3 regions of the Halalkalibacter kiskunsagensis genome follow, and region 2 is predicted to be linked to each of the others. Evidence: riboswitches for the same ligand, from Rfam matches in the RefSeq annotation. Region 2 holds a riboswitch; each other region holds the start of a gene.

Region 1 (2,272 bases), on a different contig from region 2:
ACTCGTGTTAGTGGAGCAGATTTATCGGGCATTTCGGATTAATCGGGGAGAACCGTACCATAAGTAAATGAGGTTTTTTTTGCTTTGATGAGATATATGAACTCATATTAAAAAAGTAATAGGTAAAGAGACTTTTATTAACAAGAGGTAAATGAGACTTGATAAAAAATAAACAGGTCTCATTTAATGATATAAATTTAATAGTAAATACTTTGGCAAAAGGGGGATAGGAAGTAGTCATTGCAAAATGTTGTCTTATTTTAAAAAAGCCTATGAAAGTGAATTTAAACGCTGTATGTTGTATATAAGTTCCACTTGTATATAAAACATTTTGTATAAATTTAGAATAGTAGAAAAATGTATTTGACATTAGACTTAATGTAAAATAATATCTTTATATGTCAAAAATTAAATAGCTTATCATGAGAGACTAAGGGACAGGCCCGATGACGTCCAGCAACCATCATTTTATGAAAGGTGCTAATTCCTGCAGAGTGTTTCATTCTGAGAGATAAGGGTTAGATTAAAGCCTCTTTCCGATTGAAGGAGGCTTTTTTGTATATAAAGGGGGATTAAGAGAGAAGAGGTAAAGTATAGGATAACTATCTTCACAGATTGGTAGGGGTGGGAAATTTACTTTGATCTAAATAAACTAGAATCTATATAGATAGATTACTGTAATCAGCGTTAAAAAAGAGAGGATTGGTATTTAAGAACCAGAATGATAATAGAAGCGGTTTAATATCTAGTAATCCCTGAAATAATATTTTATTCAAAAAACATGGGACTTCGCTTCTATATATTTAGGAAAAATATAAATATAGTATTGCTTTTTCAACATTAAATTGATTTATTACTTTATATAAAAAAAGGAGCTTTAAAAAATGAAAAGAAAATATTACTTACTTGTATCCATGTTTTTACTATTAGGTGTAATTGGAATATTAAATGGTTGTTCGTCAAACGAAGCAACTAGTGTAACTGACAATCAAGTAATTCTAGTAGGAACACAAAATGATTATCCTCCTTTTGCATTTGCAGATGAGAACAACGAACTTACAGGATATGATGTAGAAGTTGTCAAAGAAATTGATAAAAGATTGGATGGTTATACATTCGAGTTCGTTGCCACCCCTTGGGATAGTATGTTTCTTGCACTAGAGTCAAATAAAATTCAGGCAATAGCAGATCAAGTAGCGAAAACACAGGAACGTGAGGAAAAGTACTTATTTACTGATGAATCTTATTTTGCAGCAGAAACGGTTATTGTTGTGAAAGCAGGCAGAGAAGATATTCAAACATTAGAGGATTTAGAAGGCAAGAATGTTGGAGCTTTAGCAGGAGATTCTTATACATTATTGCTAGAAGAACATAACAAAAAAGTAGATAATAATATTGTTTTAAAGTATAGCGAAAGTGGAAACCCTTCGGAAATTTTGCAAGATGTACAAAACGGTCGTATAGATGCCTATGTAAATGATCCTATTATGATCAATACAGTTTTGGAAAAGTATGATTTAGATGTAGAAATTGTGGGACAGTCTCTAGTTAATGATAACATGGGAATCGTATTCAAGAATGAGGAGCAGGGCGTGAAGTTAAAGGCACTAATTGATCCTATTCTGAAACAACTTAAGGAAGATGGTACGTTAGTTGAACTGTCAAAAAAATGGACTGGTGGAGAATATATCCCTGAATAAGTTTGGAGAAGGAAAGATAAAATGGAGAATTTACTAGATATTAATTATTTAATAGAAAGCTTTCCTGCTATTATCTCACGGCTACCTATTACAGTAGGGATAGCTGTAGGTTCATTAATTTTGGGTTTATTTATTGGGATTGGTACAGCCCTTATAAAAATATATAGAGTTCCAGTATTAAGGGTAATTTCTTCTTTATATATATCTTTTATCAGAGGAACTCCTCTATTAGTTCAAATTTATCTTGTATTTTACGGAATACCTAAGATTATTTACTATTTACAGACTGAATATGGGTGGCTTCAATACGTAGATGTTAATATAATAGCCCCTGAAGTATATGCATTATTAGCATTTTCTATTAATTTGGGTGCTTATTTGTCTGAAACAATTAGGTCTGCTATTGAGTCGGTTGATCGTGGGCAATTTGAAGCTGCTAAATCTATAGGTATGAGCCCTACACAAATGATGCTTAAAATTATTTTCCCACAGGCTTTGGCAGTAGCAATACCTAACATTGGAAATGTGTTTATTAGTTCGATTAAGGACACTTCTCTTGTTTTTATTATTGG
Region 2 (2,272 bases):
TGGACTTGAGACAGCGTTTGGTCGAGCATTACTTCCAGTTTCTAGCCATGCTCTGTATGGTGTCATAATGGGGTATTATTTAGGGAGAGCTAAGATAGAAGAACAACATCGAGTGAAACATTTGACGTTATCCCTTTGTTTTCCTATCATATTACATGGAGTATATGACTCTATTTTGATTGTATTTGATATGTATTTCTTAATTGGGTTAATTCCATTTATGTTGATACTATGGTGGGTAGCCTTAAATAAGGTCAAAAGAGCTCACCAACTAGATGAGTAATGGATATTTTTATTTGAGTAAAGGGTGATAATCATGGCAGAAGGACGTTATCGAATTGTTATTCGTTGTCCGGTTTGTAAAGAGAAATATATTTTACGTGGGAGACGAAATGAAAATGGAGAGTATGAGACAGGGTTTAAACGTTGCGTTTGCGGGAACGAAGAAAATTTAAATGTTGATGCAACATTAGAATAACGTTGCAGCTTTTCAAATCTAGAAATTTTCACTTGCAAAATTGTATGAATTGTTGTAATTTTGATTCAACGCAAAAAAAATTAATTTGAATTTCTTATCAAGAGAGACGGAGGGACTGGCCCTAGGATGTCTCAGCAACCAGCCTTTTTAAGGTCAGGTGCTAATTCCATCAAGCTTATTCGCTTGAGAGATAAGAAGAAGTGAATGATTTTGTAAAAAACACCTTCTTCTTATTTTTTGTGAAGGTGTTTTTTTTGTAATACAAATCAGATGATTAATAGCTCAATCAGCGACTACGAGTGCGAGAAAATCTAGAATTGATTGAAATATTGGAGGTAAGAAAGATGAACCGAGAAAAACTAGAAACGATTTTAGTTCAAATAGGAAACAGGTCCGAGGATCCGACTGGGACAATCAATACGCCTGTTTATTTTTCTACTGCATATAGACATACTGGGATTGGTGAGTCAACTGGTTACGACTATGCTCGTACTGGAAATCCAACAAGGGAAGTAGTTGAAAATGCGATAGCTCAATTAGAAGAGGGTGATAGAGGATTTGCCTGTAGCTCAGGAATGGCTGCCATTCAAACAGTGCTATCTCTTTTTGAACAAGGTGATGAGATATTGGCATCTCAAGATTTATATGGAGGGACGTACCGACTATTTGAGCAAGGGTGGAATCGCTGGGGGTTAACATTTTCCTTTGCTGATCCGAGGAAACTTGATCAATTTGAAAATTGTATCACCGAAAAAACGAAAGCTTTGTTTATTGAAACACCAACGAATCCGCTAATGCAAGAAGCTTCCATTCCAGACTTGGTTGAAATTGCAAAGAAACACGGACTGCTATTAATCGTCGATAATACATTTTACACACCTTTGTTACAACAACCACTTGTTGATGGAGCCGATATCGTAATTCATAGTGCTTCGAAGTATTTAGGTGGACATAACGATGTGATCGCTGGACTAATTGTTGCAAAAGGAAAAGAATTATGCGAACGAATTGGATATTATCATAATGGAATTGGAGCTATTTTATCTGCGTTTGATTCATATCTCTTAACTCGTGGAATGAAAACACTTGCGATTCGTATGGATAAACATGAAGAAAATGCAAAAGCGATCGTTACATACTTAAATGAGCAAGAATGTGTAACGGATGTCCTATATCCAGGTAAGGGAGGAATGGTTTCATTTCGGATTTTGCATGAACAATGGGTGAACCCGTTTTTGCAGCAATTGAAGCTCGTATCTTTTGCAGAAAGTTTAGGAGGCGTTGAAAGCTTGATGACGTATCCTGCTACGCAAACACATATGGATATTCCTGAAGATATTCGGATTGCAAATGGAGTCTGTAATCGCCTATTGCGGTTTTCTGTAGGGATAGAAAGGGCTGAAGATTTAATTGCAGACCTTGACCAAGCATTCCGGTATGTTAAAGAGGGGGGGAGCAAATGAAATTACTAGATCAATTAGCTCGGCAAGTTTTAATTGGGGATGGAGCAATGGGGACCTTGCTGTATGAGCAAGGAGTTGATCAGTGCTTTGAAGAGGTGAATTTAACTGATCCAGATAAAATTTTGAATGCTCATAGAAAATATGTTGAAGCTGGTGCGGATGTAGTACAAACTAATACATATGCAGCTAATCAACTAAAACTTGAGAAGTACGGTCTTGATCAACATGTTCGGACAATTAATCAGACGGCAGTAAACATAGCTAGACAAGCAGCGAAAATGAAAGCTTATGTTGTCGGGACAGTTGGGGGAATCAGAAGGTTTCAGCTTGA
Region 3 (2,272 bases), on a different contig from region 2:
GGGTCAATTACTACCGTATCTTCTTCACGAACAAAAATACTTCCTGTATGAAGATCACCGTGAACGAGTGTTTCTCCTTTGGTGAGAAAAGCTTTTTTTAATGTAGCGACTTCCAGTTTTAGAGACTGATCTTCCCAAAGCATGGTCGAAACAAATGGCTTAAGGTCCTCATCTATATTGTTTGTGCCATGATCATAGAAAGGATCTGTAAATACAAGATCCTCTGTAATTTTGCACAGTTCAGGGTTTATAAAGCGACTACTCTGAACCTTCTTTTCTTGTTGATTAAGTCCAAAATCTGAATTGAAAAAGAGTGTATGTGCAAGAAAGTGTCCGATATCTTTTGCTAAATTAGGATAAATGTTTCCGGCAATTAACCCTTTACGTAAAATAGTGAAATCAGATAAATCATCCATGACTGTAACAGCAAGGTTTGTATTGCTAAAATATACCTTTGGAGTAAACTTTGGAACGAGCTGATATGTTCGTTTTAATGATTCACTTTCAATACGAGCGCGGTCTAAAGTCAGTGGCCAACTTGATCCGACTACTTTGGCGTATGGAAGTGCTTGTTTAATGATGACTGATTTACCAGAGTGTTCATTCTTGACCCGGAAAACCAAATTTAAATTTCCGTCACCAATTTCTTCAGAGGTGAGGTGGTCATCATGGTCAAATAATTGCAAATTTTTACTTAATTCTATTGCTGTTTCAATGTTTAAAGGCTCATAGATTTCTTGTTCTACTGTTGTCATATGTGCAACCTCCTAAAAAACGTGCGATTCTTAATCAAATAAAATGGAATTAGTATTTATCATAAAAAAATCCTCTTGAATTATAATTCAAGAGGATTGAAACATCGTGTTCGTTCCTCTTATCTGTCAGAATGTTCATCATTCCGTTGGAAGTAGCACCATTGCTTGGTTAAGCCGGTTGCCGGGCGTCATCGGTCCAATTCCCTCAGCCTTCTCGTAATAAGAGTTGATATGAATTTTTTACAAATCTTTAGTATTTGAGTGTCATCTTACACCGAGTGAAAGGGAACTGTCAATCAGATTTTGAAAATTGCGAGAACATTTAGCTTGATAAAGTGATAAAATTAAGATAATACTAAGATAGTCAAATTCTGCTAGGATTGACGAAATAAAAGTATACTGGCATAATTCAAAACTATCATTAGATACCAATTAAATAATTATTCGCAATGTAATAGGAGAAGTAGTTACAATGGAGGTTTTAGTATAGTGAGTGAAGTAATAGCAACGTACCTTCTTGAAGCAAAACCAGAAAGTTTAGAAAAAAAGGCAGAGGCAATTGCTGTAGGGTTAACTGTAGGTTCTTGGACTAATTTACCTGCAGTGGAACAAGCTCAGCTCGAACGACATAAAGGAAGAGTCGTTGAAGCAAAAATGGAAACAAATAATAAAGCTCGTATTTCTGTGGAATATCCAAATCTCAATTTTTCAAATGATTTACCGGCGATTTTGACGACAACATTTGGGAAATTTTCATTAGATGGCAAGGTGAGGCTCATTGACTTAGCTTTTTCTAATGAAGTAAAAAAAGGGTATCCCGGTCCTAAGTTTGGAATAGAAGGTATTAGGGAATTAACGAATGCATATAATCGTCCGTTATTAATGAGTATTTTTAAAGGTGTCATCGGACGAAATTTATCGTCGCTTAAAGAGCAAATGAAAGCTCAGGCCCTTGGCGGAATTGACATCGTTAAAGATGATGAAATTCTTTTTGAGAATGATCAAACTCCACTTGAAAAAAGAATTCCAGTTTGCCAAGAGGCTTTACGTGAGAGCTATGAAGAAACTGGAAAACGAACGCTTCATGCAGTCAACTTAACGGGAAAAACAATGGAGTTAAAAGATAACGCCTATAAGGCTGTGGAATTAGGCGCCGATCTATTGCTTTTTAATACATTCGCTTATGGTTTAGATGTGATGCAAGCTCTTGCAGAAGATCCGAATATTCCATTGCCAATTATGGCTCACCCGGCATTTTCAGGAACGATGATTTCTTCACCAGATTACGGAGTTTCACCAGGCTTGCTACTTGGGAAGTTAGCTCGTATGGCTGGAGCTGATCTTGTGTTATTTCCGTCACCGTATGGTTCTGTTGCGATGGCGAAAGAAGAAACGCAAGCGATAGCTCAGAACTTAACAAGTGAAGAGCCTGTCTTTAAAAAGGCGTTTCCTGTTCCATCTGCAGGGATCCATCCTGGCTTGACGCCTAAGCTGATCGCTGATTTTGGAATCGATAG

Evidence for each region. A riboswitch is a leader RNA that binds a small molecule or an ion and turns the genes downstream of it on or off. The one in region 2 is predicted to bind S-adenosylmethionine.
Region 1: linked by a shared signal. The riboswitch ahead of SLH51_RS12500 (transporter substrate-binding domain-containing protein) and the one ahead of SLH51_RS10885 (methionine biosynthesis PLP-dependent protein) in region 2 are both predicted to bind S-adenosylmethionine.
Region 3: linked by a shared signal. The riboswitch ahead of mtnK (S-methyl-5-thioribose kinase) and the one ahead of SLH51_RS10885 (methionine biosynthesis PLP-dependent protein) in region 2 are both predicted to bind S-adenosylmethionine.

The regions. Positions count from the first base shown of each region.
Region 1 is NZ_JAXBLX010000019.1:19,001-21,272, forward strand. Features, by position in the region: gene rlmH (23S rRNA (pseudouridine(1915)-N(3))-methyltransferase RlmH) at 1-67, shown strand, start outside; SAM riboswitch class I at 415-518, shown strand; gene SLH51_RS12500 (transporter substrate-binding domain-containing protein) at 885-1,700, shown strand; gene SLH51_RS12505 (amino acid ABC transporter permease) at 1,722-2,272, shown strand, end outside.
Region 2 is NZ_JAXBLX010000015.1:106,900-109,171, forward strand. Features, by position in the region: gene prsW (glutamic-type intramembrane protease PrsW) at 1-283, shown strand, start outside; gene SLH51_RS10880 (hypothetical protein) at 317-478, shown strand; SAM riboswitch class I at 570-675, shown strand; gene SLH51_RS10885 (methionine biosynthesis PLP-dependent protein) at 823-1,941, shown strand; gene SLH51_RS10890 (bifunctional homocysteine S-methyltransferase/methylenetetrahydrofolate reductase) at 1,938-2,272, shown strand, end outside.
Region 3 is NZ_JAXBLX010000007.1:77,537-79,808, forward strand. Features, by position in the region: gene mtnK (S-methyl-5-thioribose kinase) at 1-755, opposite strand, end outside; SAM riboswitch class I at 872-981, opposite strand; gene SLH51_RS05825 (2,3-diketo-5-methylthiopentyl-1-phosphate enolase) at 1,245-2,272, shown strand, end outside.